Regions from separate parts of the Vibrio celticus genome, predicted to be linked through region 1. Evidence: predicted binding sites of a transcription regulator. Region 1 holds the regulator's gene; each other region holds the start of a gene.
The links. Region 1 encodes PurR, which represses purine synthesis genes. Its sites were predicted from a motif close to TNANGNAAACGTTTNCNTNA; they were not measured.

Region 2: the regulator PurR is predicted to act here: its motif matches at 2,568-2,587, upstream of pyrD (quinone-dependent dihydroorotate dehydrogenase).
Region 3: the regulator PurR is predicted to act here: its motif matches at 3,592-3,611, upstream of OCV19_RS04435 (NupC/NupG family nucleoside CNT transporter).
Region 4: the regulator PurR is predicted to act here: its motif matches at 2,641-2,660, upstream of OCV19_RS09510 (phosphoribosylaminoimidazolesuccinocarboxamide synthase).

Annotation. Positions count from the first base shown of each region.
Region 1 is NZ_AP025463.1:2,313,903-2,319,475, reverse strand. It holds gene OCV19_RS10435 (IS3 family transposase) at 1-477, shown strand, start outside; gene OCV19_RS10430 (TfoX/Sxy family DNA transformation protein) at 549-1,139, opposite strand; cyclic di-GMP riboswitch class I at 1,267-1,352, opposite strand; gene purR (HTH-type transcriptional repressor PurR) at 1,523-2,527, opposite strand; gene torD (molecular chaperone TorD) at 2,843-3,490, opposite strand; gene torR (two-component system response regulator TorR) at 3,776-4,489, shown strand; gene elyC (envelope biogenesis factor ElyC) at 4,655-5,506, opposite strand.
Region 2 is NZ_AP025463.1:1,819,919-1,825,491, forward strand. It holds gene rlmKL (bifunctional 23S rRNA (guanine(2069)-N(7))-methyltransferase RlmK/23S rRNA (guanine(2445)-N(2))-methyltransferase RlmL) at 1-166, opposite strand, end outside; gene OCV19_RS08495 (cell division protein ZapC) at 675-1,223, opposite strand; gene pyrD (quinone-dependent dihydroorotate dehydrogenase) at 1,430-2,440, opposite strand; gene OCV19_RS08505 (NAD-glutamate dehydrogenase) at 2,770-5,573, opposite strand, start outside.
Region 3 is NZ_AP025463.1:929,483-935,055, reverse strand. It holds gene folD (bifunctional methylenetetrahydrofolate dehydrogenase/methenyltetrahydrofolate cyclohydrolase FolD) at 1-241, shown strand, start outside; gene OCV19_RS04440 (cation:proton antiporter) at 367-2,181, opposite strand; gene OCV19_RS04435 (NupC/NupG family nucleoside CNT transporter) at 2,346-3,545, opposite strand; gene OCV19_RS04430 (LysR family transcriptional regulator) at 3,751-4,671, opposite strand; gene OCV19_RS04425 (lytic murein transglycosylase) at 4,842-5,573, opposite strand, start outside.
Region 4 is NZ_AP025463.1:2,102,232-2,107,804, forward strand. It holds gene OCV19_RS09490 (OmpA family protein) at 1-51, shown strand, start outside; gene OCV19_RS09495 (tetratricopeptide repeat protein) at 209-1,294, shown strand; gene OCV19_RS09500 (hypothetical protein) at 1,460-1,648, shown strand; gene OCV19_RS09505 (SulA-like leucine-rich domain-containing protein) at 2,041-2,448, shown strand; gene OCV19_RS09510 (phosphoribosylaminoimidazolesuccinocarboxamide synthase) at 2,759-3,862, shown strand; gene OCV19_RS09515 (transporter) at 4,037-4,414, opposite strand; gene OCV19_RS09520 (helicase-related protein) at 4,617-5,573, opposite strand, start outside.

The DNA.
Region 1 (5,573 bases):
TGGGTAACTGATGTCACGGAGTTCAAAGTCAAAGAGCAGAAAGTATACTTGTCTCCAGTTGTCGACTTGTTTACTCAGGAAGTGGTAGCTTATAGAGTGGCCAAAAATGCCTGCTTGCCGCTTGTCACGGATATGCTGACGGAGGCTATATCAACGCTTAAACCCAACTCAAAGCCAATTATACACAGCGATCAAGGTTGGCAATATCGCCATCGACAGTATCAGAAAAAGGTAGCGGAGAGTGGGTTAACGCAAAGCATGTCGAGAAAAGGTAACTGCTTGGATAATGCTGTTGCTGAAAACTTTTTTGCTTTACTCAAAACCGAGATGTATCACAACCAAAGCTTTGAAGATGCAGATGCTCTGATAGAGCAAATTAAAGAATACATCGAGTACTACAATACCAAACGTATAAAAGTGAAACTAAAAGGCCTGACTCCGATAGAATATCGAACTCAGGCCTTGAAAGCCGCTTAACAGAAATGTCCAACTTTATGGGGTCACTTCAAAATGCGGCTTAGTTATGTATATAGATTGCACTGACAAAGTTAATTGACGCGATTGATAAGCTCTTCACGACGCTGCTGAGGTATAACAGACCAATGTGTTCCATTGATCGCGCCTTCTAGCGCCCAAAGTAGTTCAATACTGACAGAAGACGCATGCGATTCTTTGATGGCGTTAAATGCGTTTACAGAGCCAGATTCATATAAACGTTCTACAGAATCGATCCCTGCCTTTTTCAACATACGCTCGGTAGCGAGTCGAAGATTAGGCAGATCCTTGAGTCGGGTCGGCTTGGCAGAAGACTGCTCAGCTTTTTCTTCTTTAGCAAAACCTAGAGACGTGGTTGCAAGCTGCAAGATTTTCTCTTGATCTTGCCAGAGGCCTTCAGGTAAAGCGAAATATTTAGTAACGACAGGGAAACCACGTTTTTTGTAGACGTATGGTTGAAACCCTTGTTGTTCGAATTGTTTCGTTGTGCCTTTGTCTGCGCGTATGTGCAACTGGTCATTTACAACCAGAGCAAACATAGTGTCATCAGCAAAAAGACCGAAGCCACCAAACATTGAGCGTGATTTTATTTTTCCTAGGGACTCAAATAACTTCATCGAGTCCTTTAGTATCGGTTTATCCATGTTATTTATCTCGGTGTATTTGAACTACGCCACCAAATAAGCAGGTCCGAGAGATTAGCAAAATGTTGCAATTAAATTGTCAATAAGCCGTAAATTACTAAATTATTAGTAGTTACTGCATTTTGCCATCGGTAACCCCGCTACCATACCAACGAGTGGTTTAGGCCGGAAGCTTTGCGTCTCACTCTTTCGAGTGGTTTGCCCTGTGCGTGACTGATTGAATAGAATAAAGTTTTTGTTGAATGAAGCTCACAGTTGATATTTCAAAATGTGACATTGCTTCAATTAATGATCTTTCATTTATGCATAAGGGTTCATTATGGTTGCTGATAAAAAAAGCGCACCTAAAGGTGCGCTTGATGAAATTAAACTCGAATTATCAATTAATTTAACGTCTTAACTGTACTTCGTTCAACAATTTCAGGGTGCATTTCGAAGACGCGTTTTTCGTGGTCTTTGTCTTTGATGCGCTCCAATAGAATTTCGAATGCATTCTTACCAACACGACGTTTTGGTTGGTGAACTGTCGTTAACGGCGGAGAGAAGTATTCAGCGAGTTCGATGTTGTCGTAACCGATCACTGAGATATCTTCAGGAATGCGGATGCCTTTTTCTTGCAGTCGGCTCATTAAGCCGAGTGCCATTGTGTCGTTAAAGCAGAATACTGCCGTTGGACGATCTTCCATCTCAACGATTTGTTCTGCAGCAAGAACAGCCGTATCACACTCAAAGTTGCCTTCGATGATCATATTTTCATCAGCAGAAATCTTTGCTTCGTTGAGTGCGCGCTTGTAACCGGCAATACGTTCAACACATGCTGCTTTGTCTAAGTGGCCACTTAAACATGCAATCTTAGAGTGACCGCGTTCAATAAGGTATTTGGTCGCTAGGTAGCCACCTTCTTCTGAGTTATCGATGATCTTATCAGCCTGAGAGCTCTCTGGACCCCAGTCCATGATAACTTTAGGGATGTCAGCGTGACGGTCTAACATCTCTCTTAGTTCTTCAGTTAGGTCAGAACACATAACTAAGATGCCATCTACACGTTTCTCTGCAAGCATTCGAATGTAGTCACGTTGCTTCTCATAGATGCCGCCCGTATTACACAGGATCAAAGTGTAACCTTGACGGTAGCAGTAGCTTTCAACACCATCGATAACTTCAGAGAAGAATAGGTTAGTTGATTGAGTCACTAGCATGCCAATAGTGCGTGTTGTATTACATTTCAAGCTACGAGCAACAGCACTTGGTGCATAGTTCAGTTCATCTACGGCTTTGTTTACTTTTTCTTGAGTTGCTTCTGCAACAAAGCGAGTTTTATTAATTACGTGAGAAACGGTTGTTGTTGATACGCCGGCTAAGCGAGCGACATCTTTTATAGTGGCCATGGTTTTATCCTATTAGAAGCTACTTTCCCAAAGTACGGAATAAAGTAGCCGTTAAGCTACCTAACTAAGAGCTTAAATTTGTAGGGCTCTTTGGGTACTAAAGTGCTAAAAAACAAAAAACCGCTATTGAGCGGCTTGTCTTAACACCGAAATGCTCTGAACTTTAATAAGCATAGCATTTCGTGAATGTTTCATATTTTATCGTTTGCGGTCACAATTTTAGACTGACTAGAAATTACTCGCAATAAAATTCACCCAGAAATCCGGGTGAATTGTCACATTCTGCTGAATTTATTTACCTAGTCATCCAATAAGCTATTCACCGGCTAAATATTGAGTGTCTAATTGACAGAATGCGAGTAGCAAAGATGAGACGGAGGCGTAGAAACCGAATTCATCAACGTCATGACATTTCACGTTGAACTTTGGTACCCAAGTCAGCAATTGTTGTTCGATAAACTGCTGTTGAACGGCAAATGAATTCTCTAGCTCTTCTTCAATATCCGTTTCGTTTGAACGAATGATTAAGTTACCAAGGAAATCGAGTTCAATAGCAATGTGGTCTGCTGGCTCTTTTAGATCTTGGTTCACGACTAAGTTGTGTTTAGCCATGATCTCTTCCATATCTTTTGCTGGCTTATCATTCAAGAGGCCAGTTTCGCCGATATACATTGAAGCGTAAGGAAGAGCGCCGTGTTTATCTGTCTTTAAGAATAGGTCGCAAAAGTCTGCAGACAGTTCTAGCTGAGCATCTTCACGTGTTTGTAGGCGGTTCAGCGCATCCACTAACTTATCAATCGCTGGCTTTAGTGTCTCATTTTCGCCTAAACCAGTTAGGAAAGAACGAATTTCAACAGAGTGGTAGTGATCGAGTTCTTCTTGAGTGAGCTCTTTGGCAAATAAGCTTGATAGCCACCAGTATATTTCTGCTCTTTGCTCGTTGAACGCTTTCGTATCTTTCATTTGTTAGATCCTGACTTAGTCTTGTGATGTTGCTTATATGCATCTTGAAGTCACTTGGGCATAAGCACACCAAGGCTGAATAACAAGGCTATTTGCAAAACGCAAAGTTACTCGTTAGTAGTAATGCCTATATTGAATTGCGATGGACGATAAATAGCAAGGTTTAAGATTGTCTTGTATCAAAAAAAATCCATGTTTCTGGCTTTTATCTTCTGTACCACTAGAATTGTTACTAGTTATGAATAGAATAGTCACTGAAACTATTAAATAAGAAAAGTGGTGTAGATGAGCTATCACGTATTAGTCGTAGAAGATGATGTGGTAACCCGCAGTAAACTGGTTGGATACTTCCAGAACGAGGGTTACACAGTGAGCGAAGCAGAAAGCGGCGCTCAAATGAGAAACGTGTTAGAAGAAAACAACGTTGACCTCATTATGCTGGACATCAACTTACCAGGCGAAGATGGATTGATGCTAACTCGCGAATTACGCAGTCAATCAGACATTGGAATTATTTTAGTTACTGGACGCACGGATAGCATCGACAAGATCGTTGGCCTTGAAATGGGCGCTGACGATTACGTTACTAAACCCTTCGAACTTCGCGAGTTATTAGTTCGAGTTAAAAACCTACTTTGGCGTATCTCTGCTGCTCGTAAAACAGCAGCGGGCGCAGTCGAAGAAACATCAGATGAGTCTGTGGTTCGTTTTGGGGAGTGGACATTTGATATCCCTCGTCGCGCGTTAAGCAAAAACGGCGAACCGGTGAAACTGACCAAAGCAGAATACGAACTGCTAGTGGCTTTGTCTTCTTACCCTAATCAAGTATTAAGCCGCGAACGTATTTTGAATATGATTAGCCACCGAGTGGACGCGCCTAATGACCGTACTATCGACGTATTGATTCGTCGTATGCGTGCAAAAATGGAGTTCGATCCTAAGAACCCACAAATCTTTGTGACGGTTCACGGTGAAGGTTACATGTTCGCTGGTGATTGATTTCCTTCGGGAGTGATTAATCAACAACGACATTTTAACGTAAAAAGCCGAGACATCATTGATGTCTCGGCTTTTTTATTACTCAGCTTTTACTGTTAACGACCAGAGAATCTACAAATACTTGGCGACTCTGTCTGCTCAGATGAGTTTAAAGATTTAATGGGCTTATTGAGGCTGGGCCGCAGAAACTTCACCGTCATCTTCAATTAAGCTGGAAGCTTCTGGAATAACAGGCTCTTCAACAATGTCATTGCTTGTATCTAGCCAATCACGCAGGCTTTGCCAAACCAATCCCATGGTTTCGTGCCAGTAACGCTCAGTCTGCTCAAGGTATAGCGCTTTTGGCATGTACTTATTCCAAGGCTCAACAATACCTTCTTGTGCAAGATAGTTGGTTGGTGCAGGTAGTGGTTTCATGCCTGCAGCATTGAACTCATTCAGTACGCGAGTCATATGGCTCGCTGAAGTCACCAACACCATTCTTTTATTCTTAACGAACGCAGCGGCTTGGCGGGCTTCTTCCCAAGTGTCTTTTGCGGTTTCAAGCAGAATGATGTCGGGCTTTGCTACGCCAAGAGCTAGTGCAACTTTAGCCATCATTCTTGCGTTACTTACTTCAGTGCCTGCGCCATAGCCAGACAAAATGAGTTTTGCACCAGGGTAGAGGCGTAGAATACGAATCCCTTCACTTAAACGCATCAGGCCGGTGCGGCTAAGTTCTGATGTCGGTGGAATTTGGTCGTCTACGACGTGACCACTTCCGAGAACCATCACGTAATCGACGGTTTCATCGACAGGTAAAAATGCGGTGTGTTGCCTTTCCATTGGCATTAAAAGTTGACTAGAAACTGGTTGGAAAGCGATTAGGAAAATACCAGATAGGGCTGAAAGGGTGATTAGGCAACCCGTCTTCCTTTTGGTAGTAAACATCACTAGGGCTAAACCCAGAAAAGCGAGAATTAACATTGCTGGCAGTGGCATCAATAGCGAAGACACTACTTTTTTCAGCTCAAACATATCCGAATAGTCCGAAAAAACATCACTTAGTAGTAAAAAGAGACATCGCCTCTTTATTCCTGAAATT
Region 2 (5,573 bases), 490 kb from region 1:
GAGAAGCCAAACGGCTCCACAAACAACAACGATAAATTTGCTCATTGGTGGCTTTGAATTTAACACCTGCTTGAACAGGTTTTGCGTTTGTAATCCCTAGTTGGGTTAGTTCTTCAACTAATAAATTCTCAAGGCCATTTGAGGTAACCGCTAGATATTGATTCATAGTGTTCTTTTATTGATAAAAATGAGCTCGATTATACCTGAATTTGTTACTAGAGCATCACACTAAACTCGTCTTTTCATTGAATCTTTCTTCTAACTGGCTAGCAAACGCACAGTGTTGAAGCGATCGCTTACCCACATCCCCTTAGAACATAAGACTTATCAAACCAACACGATTCATGAGCAAATCCCCGCCAAAGCGACAATGTGAATTTATATTCACCCTCAATTTGGTATATACCAAATGCAAATTAAGGGTGAAAGTTAGCTACAAAAGGACCAAAACAGGGAATAAAGATGGGTAAATTATACTTCTGGCGATAAAAACAGGCAGAAATTAAGGTGAAAAAATAGTCGTAAGTTCACTATTTAAATGGTTAGGCAGTGATGTATTTATCAGGGTGAGGTTTTTTAGGCACAAAAAAATCGGCTAATGAGCCGATTTTGGGGAAGATTTGACAGGTTGATGCGTTGCGATGTGTGTGGGAGATTATGGACTAGATTGAAGGCTAACCGACCATCGCGATGTGCGTTTGATGAAGAATAGCGTTCGCGTCTATCATTCTATCGTGCATGACCTTAATCGAGTCGCCAAAGCGTAACCCTTTTGAAGGTGTAAGCAGAAACTCTTCTAGGTCGACAAATGCACATAGGCTCGCACACTCTCCCACTTCTAATACAATGAAATACCCTAAGCTATGCTCGTTATTCATTTGTACGATATCCCCTTCTTGAGGGTATTCGTGGCCAGCGCCCTGTGAGTCGAAGAACCAACTCTTAGGCTGTACAGGCTTGTGGAAGCGCTTTGCTGCCACGCAATAAAGCGCGAGTTCAGCTTGGCGAGGCTCAGACAGTTCTAAGCCAGAAATTTGTTCTTTGAAGGTTTGGTATGAAGATGCGTCATCAACGGTGAATTCATTATCTCTAAACGCGCAGTCCACCAGCTTATTGCGGACCAGATTCGTTTTGAAAATCATATCCTCTCCGAGGTTTAGCATTAATGAACATTGCTGCTCATCGTAATACCAACTCCATGTATCGCTAGGTTTAAGCATCATTTCGTCTCACACTGTTGAACCATTCCATTAGGTAAAACGCAAAATTACCTTCAATTACAGTAATTTTACTGAGCAATAGGCAAAAAAAAAGAGGAAATGAATTCCTCTTTCTTATCGCTTTTCTCTACAACTCAGTGAGTTACAGTGTCTCTTTTAGTAAGACGATGCCAGATTGTCGCTTTTCAAAAATAAAAGCAATTTTCAGCTTATAGATTTTTAACGATGTCGCCAACTAGGCCTGGACCTTTGTAGATGAAACCAGAGTAAACTTGTACAAGCTTCGCGCCTGCCATCATTTTCTCTTTTGCAGCAACATACGAGTCAACACCACCTACTCCAATGATCGGCAGTTTGTCACCAAGCTCTTCGTGAAGTTTGCGAACTACTTCAGTGCTGCGAGATTGAACTGGACGTCCACTTAGGCCACCCGTTTCATCGCAATGTTTCATGCCTTCAACGATTGAACGATCCAATGTTGTGTTTGTTGCGATCACACCATCGATCTTATTTTTGATCAATGATTCACAAATTTGGCAAATTTCGTCGTCGCTTAGATCCGGAGCAATCTTAAGAGCAAGAGGCACATATTTACCATACTTCTCTTCCAGTTCAGATTGTTTCGTTTTAAGTTCAGACAATAGATCGTCTAGAGCTTCACCGTATTGTAGCGAACGAAGTCCTGGAGTGTTTGGTGAAGAGATGTTCACAGCAATGTAACCAGCGTATTGATATACCTTCTCCATACAGATCAAGTAATCTTCAGCGCCCTTTTCAATAGGTGTGTCTTTGTTCTTACCGATGTTAATGCCTAAGATGCCATCGTAGTTCGACTTCTTAACATTCTCAACAAGGTTATCGACGCCTAGGTTGTTAAAACCCATACGGTTGATAATGCCTTCAGCTTCAATAAGACGGAATAAACGAGGTTTGTCGTTACCCGCTTGTGGACGTGGAGTCACTGTTCCTACTTCTACGAAACCAAAACCCATTGCGCCAAATGCATCAATACATTCGCCGTTTTTATCTAGGCCGGCAGCTAAGCCAACTGGGTTTTTAAAAGTAAGACCCATGCACTCTACAGGTCGGTGAGGTAATTGTTGGCGATACAAAAGATCAATAGGTGTGCCTGTGAAGCGCTTGAAATTTTGAATTGCAAGATCATGTGCCTTTTCGGCATCAAGTTGGAAAAAGCCAGTTCTGGCTAGACGGTAAAGCATTGTGCCTCCGATAGAAAAAAGCCCCGTGTAAACGGGGCGATATTATTTACTTATTTACCGAACTATTCAATCTATTACTGTCTGTAAGGGTAAGATAATCGAGTTTACTAACGAATGAGGTTCATTATTAAGCAAACGTTATCGTTTCTTCAAGTTATTAAGCTATTTCTAATCTCAACCTTAGTACAGCCGCCAGCTCACTTAACAACAAACAACGTGTGCGTCGAAGTTTATTCTTCAAAAGTCGTTAGGCCTATTGTTTCCACTTTACCGAAACGAAAAAGGCAGACCTTGTGGCCTGCCCTTATAGTTTTTGTCTTATCTAGTGACTAGTCTTTCGACATGCAGTTTAGATTCAACAGCATCAATTCACGCAGTGCTACTGAGAACTTAGCAAACTCATGAACAGAACCCACTTTGAATTCGTTTAAGATGCTTTCCCAACGATGTAGAGAAACAGAGTTACTTTCCATCCAGTCATCAAGCGCTTTAATCACATCGATGTCTGAAGCACAACCACAGTTAAGTACTTGGCCAGTTAACTGACGTTGCTGCCAATCCAGATCTTCTCTGAATGCTGCACGCGCCAGTGCTTGCCAGTTGTTGTCTACAGCTTGGCTATTGATTTGCTTCAAGAACCAGTGCAGTGACAAACGGTCGCCAAGGTTGAAGTAAAGCTTAGACGCTTGTTGTACTGTTTTACCTGTTTCACGAGCTACTGTGGATATATCCAGTGCTGAGTACAGGCTAGACAAACGAGCCACTGAATTAGCCAACTCAGCGTTTACACCTTGGTCAATCCAAAGTTGAGCCATTGCTTGATGCTCCTCTACTTCTGAAGCTACTAGGTTTTCGTCCAGTTTTTCAGTAATCGCAGCCACATCACCTTGGTAAAGCTCAATTAATGCATTCACTGACTGTTTACCGGTACGGTTTCTTAGCAACCAGCGAGCTAGACGACGAAGCGTACGACGTACATGGTAAAGCAATTCGTATTGAGCTTCAGAACTTGAGATGTTGTCCAGTTCACGAATGCTCTTCAATACCTTACCCAAACCGTAGATTTCACGTGATGCCGCGTAAGCATTCGCAATATCAACGATATTTGCGCCCGTCTCTTCTTGCAAGCGAGTCACGAAGTTACAGCCCATCTCGTTAACCATTTGGTTAGCAAGCGCAGTCGCAATGATCTCTGCACGCAGTGGGTGGTTATCCATGTGTTGAGAGTAGTTACGGCGTAACTCTGTTGGGAAGTATTGCATCAATTGTTGAGTATGGAACTCATCATTCGCAATATCATCACTCACAAGATCTTCTTTTAGAACCATTTTACCGTAAGCGATCAATACTGATAGCTCTGGTCTTGTTAGTGCTTGACCTTGCTTCTCACGCTCTAGCAGCGTTTCGTCATCTGGGATGTATTCCAAACCACGGTCTAAATACCCTGCTTTTTCCATAGTGTGGATAAAGCGGATTTGCTCTTTCACTAAGCCAACACCTTGATGCTCAGTAACAGAAATAGACTCAGCTTGGCAGTAAGCGTCGTCTAGTACGATTTCGCCTACTTCGTCTTCCATAGATTCAAGAACTTGGTTACGTTGCTTAACGGTTAGATCACCATTAGACACCAAGCCATTCAAGAAGATCTTAATGTTAACTTCGTTATCCGAGCAATCTACACCGCCAACGTTATCAACAAAGTCAGTATTAACTCGACCGCCCGTTAGAGCGTATTCAATACGACCCAACTGAGTCATACCCAAGTTACCACCTTCACCAACAACCTTAGCTTTCAGGTCACGGCCGTCGATACGTAGCACGTCATTGGCACGGTCACCCACATCGGTATGGGTCTCACTAGAAGACTTAACGTAAGTACCAATACCGCCGTTCCAAAGTAGATCAACCTTCATAGACAAGATCGCTTTGATCAAGTCATTGGGTGCCATTGATGCTTTCTTGGTGCCCAGCATTTTCTGAATTTCAGGTGTTAGAGAGATAGACTTCGCTCGACGAGAGAAGATGCCACCACCCTGAGAAATCAGCTCTTTATTGTAATCTTCCCAGCTTGAGCGAGGCAGATTAAACAGACGGTCACGCTCTACCCAGCTTGATGCTGATTCTGGATTCGGGTCAATGAAGATGTGCATGTGGTTAAACGCAGCTTGTAAGCGAATGTGCTTAGATAGCAACATACCGTTACCAAATACGTCGCCTGCCATATCACCTACACCAATTGCAGTGAAGTCTGTGCTTTGACAGTTGATACCCATTTCGCGGAAGTGACGTTTAACCGATTCCCAGCCACCTTTCGCCGTGATACCCATGGCTTTGTGGTCGTAACCGTTAGAGCCACCCGATGCAAACGCATCACCTAACCAGAAGTTGTACTCTTCAGCTACTGAGTTCGCTAGATCTGAGAATGTCGCGGTGCCTTTATCGGCAGCAACAACCAAGTAAGGGTCATCTTCATCGTGACGAACAACGCTCTTAGGTGGGATAACCTCACCTTCAATGATGTTGTCTGAAACGTCTAGCAATGCACGGATGAAGCGCTTGTAACAACGTTGGCCTTCAGCAAAGATCTCGTCTCGGCCAGACATCATGTGTTGACGCTTACAAACGAAACCACCTTTAGCGCCAACCGGTACGATAACCGTGTTCTTAACTTGTTGCGCTTTAACTAGGCCTAGAATCTCAGTACGGAAGTCCTCTTGACGGTCTGACCAACGTAAACCACCACGTGCTACTTTACCGCCACGTAGATGCACACCTTCAATATCTGGTGCGTAAACGAAGATCTCAAACGCAGGAACCGGCGCTGGGATATCTGGAATCTCGCTTGGTCTCATTTTCAGAGCCAACCAAGGTTTAGACTGCTTGTTCTCGTCTACTTGGTAGTAGTTAGTACGAAGCGTTGCAGTGATCATTTCCATGTAGCGACGAATGATACGATCATCATCCAAGCTTTCTACATGATCTAATTGTTCAGTGATCTTCTTAATAAGATCTTGTTGGCCTTTCACGCTGCCCTTCAGTTTCGGGTCAAAACGCTTGCCGAATAGGCTCACTAACCCTTTCGCTAACTCTGGGTAATGAGACAATGTGTCTTCAATGTATTGTTGGCTGAATG
Region 3 (5,573 bases), 1.4 Mb from region 1:
TGTAGTTGCCGTTGGTAAACCTAACTTCATTCCTGGCGCTTGGATTAAGAAAGGCGCTGTTGTGGTCGATGTGGGTATCAACCGTTTGGAATCTGGCAAACTAGTGGGTGACGTTGAATACGACGTAGCGAAAGAAAGCGCAAGCTTCATCACACCTGTGCCGGGTGGTGTTGGCCCAATGACGGTGGCGAGCCTAATCGAGAACACCATGATCGCTTGTGAGCAATTTCACTCGAAATAGTCCGCAGCGCATATAAATAAATTAGAAAGCCGCAACGTGATGAACGTTGCGGCTTTTTTGATGCTTTGGTACTTAGCTATTCGTTTTTAAAACGGGGTGACTCGCTTTTGATGAAGCGCTCGTTGCTACTTATCTGGACTATCAACTTTTTCCGTCTGTTCAGAAGGCGGTAATAAACTAATAAGCTCACACTCCGTTGATATGAGTTTTTCCAACTCAGATCCTTGTGTCATTAAACGGAAATCACCGCCAGTGATCACCCCAAGAGGAATGGCTTTAGGATACAAAGCATTAAACTCTTTTAAATCAAATGCCTCGGTCAAACCTGTACTTTTAATTTGGCTACCCTGAGCCATCAGTGAGTTAAGCTTAGAATAGGTAACCCCTTCCGAAAACAGACTTCTATTGCCATCGCGGCTCACCTGGTGCCTTTCATGTTTATTCTCTGAGGATTCAAGCTCAAACACCTTATTTCCACCAAACTCGTCTTGATAGTGCATGCTAACTAACGGGTTGGTTTGACGATAAGGCGACACGATCATCGCACGCCCTATTCCATCCAATTCCAGATTATTTTCAGCGTGACTCGAAGCTGGGTTACCAAAGTAGACATTCAAGTTATCCATGCGTGCTAAGCGAATGCTTTCCCAGTTGGTATCGGCAAGCACACTATTGATGTTGTGTGTCGCCAATACTTTGGCAAACTGGCGTGAAAACTGAGTCGCACCAAAGAAGATAACGCCTTGTGCCTTCTCTTGAGTCACACCTAGCCTTCTTGCCCACCAACTCGCGGTGAGGCTTTGAATCACAACTGTACCGATGATGATCAAGAACACCATTGGTACCAGCAGGTCTGCACCTTCTATCAATTGTTTTTCTTGAAGCTTGATTGCAAACAGAGAAGAAACCGCGGCAGCCACGATCCCGCGCGGCGCCATCCAGCTCAAAAACCATTTTTCCGCAGAAGTAAGATCCGTACCGATCCCGCTGAACCACACGCTCAAAGGACGCGCCACCAGCATCACTATCGCTAACAGGCCAACCCCACCCCAACCTATCGAGAGGAAGGTTCCTGAATCGAGCCTGCTCGCTAACAGAATAAACAACGCAGAAATAAGCAACACGGTTAAGGTTTCTTTGAATTCGATGATGTCTTCGATATCCAAGCCCTTCACGTTGGCAAGCCAGATCCCCATGATGGTCACGGTTAATAAACCAGACTCTTCACTCAGATCATTGGAAAACGAGAACGCCGCCAACATTAGCGTCAGCACAGCCACATTACGTAAATAGTGCGGTACCCAATGCCCTTGCAGCATCTTGGCAATCAAATGGCCACCGATGATCCCTAAGCCTAAACCTATGACTAACGTCAGGCCCAGAGCTGACAGAACGTGTCCGGTAGGGTCGGCAGAAGAAACTATGTACTCGTAAACGAGAACCGCAAACAGAGCGCCAATCGGATCAATCACTATCCCTTCCCATCGCAAGATACTTCCTAAGGAAGATTTAGGCTGAATACTGCGTAGCATGGGCACGATTACAGTAGGGCCAGTTACCACAACTAATGCCCCAAATAGAGCGGCTAACGGCCAACTGAAATCCACAAAGTAATAAGCACCCGCCACGATACACGCCCATGTAATCAACATGCCGAAACTCACGAGATGAGTCACCATCCGACCATGGCCTCTGATCTCTTTGAAATTTAGGGTTAATGCCCCTTCAAACAGGATGATGGCAACGCCTAATGAAATCATAGGAAACAGCACATCACCGAAAATGGCATCGGGATTTAGAATATTCAGGCCAGGACCTAACAACAGGCCAACGATTAGGAGAGGAAGAATAGCGGGAAGACGTAAACGCCAGCCGAGCAGCTGACAAGCTAAAGACAAGAGTCCAATTAACGCCAAAGAAGAAGTAATCGACAAATCCATTTGTGCCCCTAAAAGGTTTGCACCACACCCTGTGGTACAAACTATTCAATGAAATAAGAAAGCCTACGTTCTTACACTATAGGCTCTCTTTTTCACGCTAACCGAATATTATTGTGATTAATCAGTCACTTTACTATAGGGGGAGTAAAGTCATGATCAGTTAACTATAAAGAAAGTACAACACCAGCAATAGCGGCACTCATTAAGTTAGCAAACACACCTGCACAAATTGCTTTGAAGCCATATTGTGAGATGAAAGAACGACGCTCTGGAACTAAGCTGCCCAAACCACCGATAAGAATCGCCATGGTAGAGATGTTAGCAAAGCCACATAGAGCGAAAGTTACGATCGCTTGTGAATGCTCACTCAGTGCGTCTTTTACGTCCATTAACTGGATGAAAGCCACGAACTCGTTCACGACAATCTTGTTACCGATCAATGAGCCCGCAACCACAGCCTCAGACCACGGTACACCGATCAGCCATGCAACGGGTGCGAATACATAACCTAGGATAAGTTCGAAGCTTAGGTTTACGCCAAACCAGCCGCCAACGATACCTAGCAAGCCATTTAGCATTGCAATCACACTGATAAAGGCAAGAAGTGTTGCACCCACTGCAACGGCAATACGAAGTCCAGACATAGCCCCATCTGCCATTGCCTCAACGACGTTTGTTGCTCGTGGAATTTCTACATCAGACTCAATATTTTCTTGAGCGTCATCTGGGCTGCCAGGTACTAAGATTTTAGCCATCAATAGACCGGCTGGTGCAGACATGAATGCCGCAGCGATCAGGAAGTTTAGGTCAACGCCAAGCGATGCATAACCCACTAACGTACCACCAGCTACAGACGCCAAACCACACACCATCACCGCAAACAGTTGTGAATCCGTCATGTGCTTTAAGTAAGGTTTAACCACCAATGGCGCTTCAATCATGCCGACAAAGATATTGGCAGTCGCAGACAGTGATTCCGCACGACCTGTGCCCAAGAATTTCTGTAGCGCACCACCAATAAGGTTGATCACCTTTGGCATAAAGCCGATGTGGTACAAGCCTGAAATCAGTGCAGAGAAAAAGATAATGATGCCCAGAACATTAATCGCGAAAACAAATCCGTTATTCGTTAAGCCACCAAATAGGAAGTTAATCCCCTCTTGACCGTAGTTGATCAAGCTAGATACCGCACCTGTGGCTGCATTCAACGCTTCTTTACCCATTGGTACATACAGAACCAATAGCGCGAATGAGATTTGTAATAAGAAAGCCAAAGAGACTGTTCTTAGTGGAATATTTTTTCTGTCCGTAGATAGTAACCAAGCGGCAACTAAAATAGTGATAATTCCAAGTAGGGAAGCCATGTGCGTCAACCTAAAAGTTGTAGATAGGAAAGGCGACGCATTCTATAGAGGAAATCGTTTGCGGCAAGCTGAGGTTGTTAACGTGATGTTGGGGTAATCACGATATAACTATGAGTATAATTAAGTTATTGAATTTTAATAATTAACTTTGATTAAAAAGCGTACTTTTTCCATATGGAAATTATATTTATAGACTAGGAAACAGTTAGCGATGCAGTTCAACGCACGTTTTGAGGTTTTTGTCCCAATACGTCGGCGACCCGATATGATCTTTAATGAACTCAATCACAGCTGAAAGCTTCTTCGGCATGTTCTTTCGGCTTGGATAAACAGCATAGAATGGCATTAGCTGACTGGCTCTCCACTCTGGTAATACTTGAATCAATTTTCCCGTTCTAAACTCTTCTTTCACTAAGTAAGTCGCCAGATAAGCAACGCCCCACCCTGATACTGCCGCGTCTCGTACTGCCTCAGCCAAATCAACTGAGTAATCGCCCGCGACTTTGACGCTGAGGTTTTCTTGCCCGTTGTCAAACGCCCACGATGTGTAATCTCGTTCACGGCTGCGATAGATAAGACAGTTATGGTCAATCAAATCGGAAGGTACATGTGGCGTCCCAGCCTTAATCAGATAATCCGGTGACGCAGCCACCACAAACTGACTGTCGGCTAAACGCTGCGCAATGTAACCTTCAGGCAAGTCTTCATTGTTGGTGATCCAGAGATCCAAGCGCTCTTCAATCATGTCCACCTTATAGTCGAACAAGTGGACCTCGATTCTCAACTGAGGATAAAGCTGTCTGAGTTGATCAATCGCCGGAATGATATGCAGTGTACCAAATGACTGCGACAACCCGACGCGCAAGATTCCAGAGATATCATCGCGCTGGCTGTCCATATCCATCTGAGCCGCTTTTACCGTGTTAAACAACTGCTCACAATGTTGATAGAACACGTCTCCCGCTTCAGTCAGCGTGAGGCTTCGTGTTGTCCTTTGCACCAACTTGATGCCGATTGAGTCTTCAAGCAAAGCGACTTGCTTACTGATATGAGACACCGAAACGTTCAAGCTTTTTGCAGCACTGGTAAAGCCTTCGTGCTTGATCAGCGCATGGAATATCACCATCTGTGCAGCTCTATCTGTTAGCACAAGATCACCTTATTAAATCTCTGAAATATAAAATCAAAAAGGACTCCGAAGAGTCCTTTAGTTCGTTCTGCCTATGGTAGGCCAAATGCTATTCAAAGCGGCCTAGGGCTATTAACCAAATTCAGTCTATTAATCAAATGGGTCTATTAATCAAACTTAATTCTGTCGGCTAGATGGCTTACTGCCAAAGCAAAGTAGTAAGAACGGTTCCACTTCATTAACACATTGTAGTTGTTGTAAATGAGGTACGAACGACCCGCTTCGTCATCTGGCATTATCAACCAAGCTTTAATGTCTTCATCGAGCGTTGGCAGTGGGCGGTCGTCATAGCGCTTAATACCGAGTTCAGACCACTCTTTTAAGTATTTCGCTTTGTCTTCAGTTCGACCTTGTAAATCGATCGACACAGATGACGGAACATGAACCTGACGACCCCAAGTATATTTGTCATCCCATCCTGATTGGCTGAGATAATTTGCCGCTGAAGCAAATACGTCTTCTTCAGTGCCCCAAATGTCTTTCTTACCGTCGCCATTACCATCAGCCGCATATGCTAAGAATGAGCTTGGCATAAATTGAGGCTGACCCATTGCGCCCGCCCAAGAGCCTTTCATCTCTTTTGGTGCAATATGGCCTTGATCAAGAATCTTCAACGCCGCCATCGCTTCGCTGCGGAAAAACGCTTCTCTGCGTCCTTCGTAAGCCATGGTCGTTAGCGCATCGATAACACTGTAGTTACCAGTGAACTTACCAAAGTTACTCTCAACACCCCATAGCGCGACAATGAATCTTGGTTGAACACCATATTCATCACCAATACGCTTTAGCGCTGTGTAATGCTTCTTATAAAGTGATCTGGCTTGCTTCACTTTCCAATC
Region 4 (5,573 bases), 210 kb from region 1:
GGTCGTGCTTGTAACCGTCGCGTAGAAATTCAAATCTTGCCGCTTAAGTAGCACGATTAAAGCCCAGTCCGTCTTTATCTATTGAAATAACCTCTATATAGTTGATTATCAGTTATGTTACTCATTTAACGTGATAATAATAATCAACGACCATAAAGCGTATTCATACTGACATATCGATTCTGGGCTTTTTTACGAGACTTATCTTTTGCTGATCCTATCCAACATTCTGCCATCATCACTTCTTAGAACTCTATTTCTAGCCCTCATCTTTTCCACGATACCGTTGTTCACCACACATTTCGTGCACGCAGCAAGCAGTGATGAATTTTCACTAGAATCACAACCTCAAGATCCAGTTTCTCAATACCAATTGGCTCAAGCTTATGAATCGGGTGTCGACGTTCCTGTTAGCATCAGTGATGCATTGTATTGGTACACGCAGTCAGCAGAAAACGGCAACCCAAACGCGCAATTTAGACTGGGTGAATGGTACTTGGCAGGTACAGGTGTTGAACAAAGTAACAAGCTTGCTTTGGAATGGTTTATTAAAGCAGCGTTGCAAGATAACCAGCGCGCGCCTATCGAGGTCGCAAAACTCTACGAATCCTCGCTAGAACAAAACCTCCTTCAACCATTAGATAAAGCGCAGCTATGGTATGAAGCAGCCTTAAAAGATAATCCACAAGCAGAAGATGGCTACAACCGCATTTTGGAAGCACAATTCAACCAGCAACGTGCAAAACAGATCTCTTCAATAGAACAGCTCGATGACAGCATCGACTCTGAAATAGACACCAGTCAGGGGTTATCTAAGCACGTTCAATCTAACCAAGCATCACGCTCTAACCTCTCCAGTTCTAACCTAACGCATTCAGACTATCTGATTAGCACAGCCTTAGCCGTGTTGATTTCAATGGTCAGCATCATTGCGACGCTCGTTATCTCAAGAAAAAGACAAGCTCTAAAGTCGGGTGATTCGCGACAGCAACAACAATCACTTGAAGCGCAGCTTAGCTCGAAGGACCTTACGATTAAGCAGCAAAAACGCCAGCTGCACACTATGTTCCACGAATTGAAAAAGCAGAAAAACAGCAAAGGTCTGAGTAATTTGCAGGTGGCCTGCGCGCTATTTGGCTACACACCTAGCTCAATCCCCGACCAGAAAAGCATCAAGATCCGATACAAACAACTATCAAAGATCTACCATCCAGATGGTCACGGATGTGACGAAGAAATGAAACGTTTGAACAATGCGCTAAAAACCATTTTACAAAATGTTACAAACCCGTAAATAAAAACACATCTTCATTTTTCAAGGTCTCAAAGATATCGATTTTATTGGTGTTGCAATCGATCCCCCTCTCAAAAACGGGTAACAAACTATTAACTAATGGGTCTTACTTGTGTCATAATCTGCGCCGAAAATACACCTGACTTAAACAGGTGAGGAGAGAATATGTTCACAATAGAAGGCGTTTGTGATTGGTGCAAAAAGCCAAGCCTAGTTAAAAAGCACGACTACCTAGATGGTAAGTGTCATCATGCATGTAACGAGTGCAATGATATTGCAACCATTGATGTTCGCCAGTTCAATATTGGTGAAATGGAAATGAGAGCAAAACTCTCCCAAGCGACATTGAGATAAGCAACACCGTGAAATATAAGAAAGCGCTTAAGGCGCTTTTTTTGTGCCTGCGGTTTTAGATCTTCTCTCTTCTCTCTTCTCTCTTCTCTCTTCTCTCTTCTCTCTTCTCTCTTCTCTCTTCTCTCTTCTCTCTTCTCTCTTCTATACAGGTGTATACAGTACTTTTCTGTCAAAACCACTGTATACACCTGTATAAAGCTCACATTTTTTCAACTTATGAGACAAAATAGCAAATTCATTCAAATTTAATTTATCGAATATTTTCAATAACTTAACCATTTGCCATCCATAACCTCAGACGAAATCGTCCAATAATCCCGCAAAAAACGCTTGATCTTATAAGCAACTAAAACTACTGTATACACATACAGCATGTATATAAGGACAGCAAAATGATTCAAGCACACGTTAAAGCACAACACTCTAGCCCGCTAGTTCACTGCGCATTTACATCAGTTTCTCGTAAAAGCAAAAATTCAAACGAGGAAGCGTTGTTTGCAAGAATGGCGTTGCTGTCCAATCAACATCAGTGGTTACTGTTTACGGCTCAAACACCAAGACCATCGGCAAAGCAGCTTAAGCAACATAACGTGTGCTGCGACCGTGTTATTCACATGAAAGCCTCTCATCAAATGACTGAGGTAGAAACTGTTGAGAAAGCAATCCGTTCTAAGAATGCGAGTGCGATTGTTGCAAGTGCATCGATTGATCAGTTCAGTCAACAGTACCTAAGAACATTAGGGTTACGCTTTCAATGTGAAGTCTTCTTTATGAATGCAAATTCAGAGCGTATTCACTAAGCCATATTGCTTAATAACATTTTGGCTCAAAAACACGGTCCACAAACATAGCTTAATCTTTTAGCTAACAAACTTAAGTTAACTTAACAGCATAGCTCCATAACACAGTCCAAATATACTGCCTTCCCCTGCCCTACAATTCGCCAAATTTTTAGCGGATTGTTAGGCGGGGGTTTTTATTTCAACAACAGATTTAGCAATCGTTTGCTTTTTCTCTGGAAGCAAATAGTAGATTGGGTATAATGCCCGTCTAATCATGTGCACACCGCACTTCTCTGTATGACGTTTGATAAAAAATAGGAATGTCTAAATGAGCCTTGCTGATCAAGTTCTTGCCGTAAATGATGACCTACCAATCCGTACTGATAAACCTGTCCACAGTGGCAAGGTTCGTTCGGTCTACTGGTTAACTGAAGAAGATAGCCAACGACTAATTAAAGAGAAAGGCTACGATGTAGCGCCAGATGCGCCTTTAGCAATCATGGTGATCAGTGACCGTATCTCTGCATTTGATTGTATCTGGCGTGGTGAAGGGAATCTTAAAGGTGTTCCAGGTAAGGGAGCGGCTCTGAATGCTATCTCTAACCACTGGTTCAAATTGTTTAAAGACAACGGACTTGCTGACAGTCATATTCTTGATATCCCCCACCCGTTCGTATGGATTGTACAAAAAGCTCGCCCAGTCATGATCGAAGCGATTTGTCGTCAATACATCACAGGTTCAATGTGGCGTGCATACGCAAACGGCGAACGTGAGTTCTGTGGTATCGAGATGCCTGAAGGCCTTGAGAAAGACAAGAAGTTGCCTGAGCTACTGATCACGCCTTCAACAAAAGGGATTCTGAAAGGTATTCCTGGCGTTCCAGAAGCTGACGATGTGAACATCACACGTAACAACATCGAAGATAACTTCGCAGCATTCAACTTTACTCAAGCAAGCGACATCGCGCATTACGAAAAACTTCTTAAAGAAGGCTTCAACGTAATCAGCCAAGCGCTAGCAAAAGTAGACCAAACCTTTGTTGATACCAAATTTGAGTTTGGCTACGTCAACGATGCTCAAGGCAAAGAAAAGCTTATCTACATGGACGAAGTCGGTACTCCAGATTCATCTCGCATTTGGGATACTCAGGAATACAACAACGGCAACATCGTTGAGAATTCAAAAGAAGGCTTCCGTCAGTTCTTGCTTAACTACTTCCCTGATGCCGACATTCTTTTGAACAAAGAACGTATGCCAGAGCGTGAAGCACTAGCTCGTGACAATGAGCTTCCACTGGATTCGCTAATGTCTTTGTCTCGCACTTACCTTGATATTGCTGCAAAAATCACAGGTGCGGAGATCGTACTGAGCGAAAATCCTAAGCAAGAGATCATCGATGTACTACGCGCTGACTACGGTCTAATCGACTAGTCGCTTTATTGCTAATTGCTTATTCGCTTAATCTCAAAATAAAAAGCTAGAAAGCTAGAAAGCTAATAAGCTCGTAGACTCAAGTTTTAGATACTAAAAGGGCCTCAATATTTGAGGCCCTTTTTACGTGTACGTTTTTACTATTCCTGAGAGAGGCTATCGGCGAAACTGAAGTTACAGCCTAATCGTGAACTCTTCTCCAGAATTACCCGCAATCACTAAATGACTGCGCGATTCAATATACTCGATCTGATCTTTTTCAAGTGAATATGGCATCACTACTTTAAGCTCATTGATCCCTTCCAGCTTAGCAAGCTTGAGTAAGGTAACAATGTTCGACTCATCACTTTTACGCGTCGACATTGATTTCAATGCCATCTGCCATAAACGATCTTCAGGGCTTGCTAGCTCTTTAATGCTATCTCGCCAGACGGTACTGAACACTGGCGCAATGGTGGTAAGTGCTTCCAGAAAAGTCCATTTTTTACTGCATGAGGCGCCAAGAAATGTTGTGTAATCGAACTCTACACGCGTCTCTTCCTGTTTATCCATGATGTCCCCCGACACTTTGGCAACACAATATACTAAATATCTATCAACTCTTTCTTTATAGCAATAGGATATAGAAGAATAGTCTTTTATGACCTTTTGATTGGTTAAAAGGCATATAAAAATCAAATTTGTAACAAAATAAGCACTGAAAAATCATATATGCACCTATTTGATTAATATTTTAGATATAAAACTTATCCATCTATTTGATATCAATTATTCGGCTCGCTTTTTTGTACTGAATACGCCAGCCTGACCATGTCGGCAGCTCCCAACGTTTTGGCGATAACTTTCGACTACCCGATTGATAGTGAACGTAAATCAGCTTTCTCGCGGGCAAGTATTCTACATCGAGTTGCAAGTCGGCAAGGCTCAATGCAAACGGATATTTTTCCGAAAATTCTGAATAGAGCCAAGTTGGAATGCCATCGAACGGTATGTCTGCGTGGTCAAACATTTCCAATTCACTGACATCAGTAACCCCTAACACTTCAAGCTGCTCTATAAACCATAGCTCAAAGTTAATGTTCTCAATTTCTGGTGTGTATTGTGTTTGCTCGTCGAGACCGAGTTTCACATACAGCTGCCAGTGTTTGATCTCTTGAGTGCGAGCCTTTGCAAAACCGGGAAGCTGGTCTCCATTTAACACGAGGTCGACGATAGGTTTTAACGATAATTGCCCTTCAGCCGCGACAAGCTTGGTTGTAATCGTACGGCCTGCGTACACCAACGCCATCTCGGTAAATACGCCATCGTCATTTACTACTGTTTCACCTTGCTCCCACTCTCCTAGCTGAGCATCTACTATAAGCTCAAGAGGAATGGGGGCCGTGACCGTCGCTAAGGTCAGTGTCTGCTTAACACCTCTTCCCGGCAAGCTGTGGGTATCAAGCACCAACATCGCTTGTGCATTGTCTGGGAAACGGTTCTGACGACCAAGTACTACCTCTAACGCTCCATTAGCAAACGCTTCTTTCCTTTTCAGTCGGCGCACAAACACCAATTCAGGATGCAGATTTACAATAGTCTTAAGCAGCTCAATGCGTTGGAAACGTGACGCGACTTCTAACTGAGGGAGTTCAAACACCTCACGCATTTGCTTCGCCAATCCTTGAGCTTCATTCAGTGCTTGTTGATCTATTTCTAGATGCGGATATTC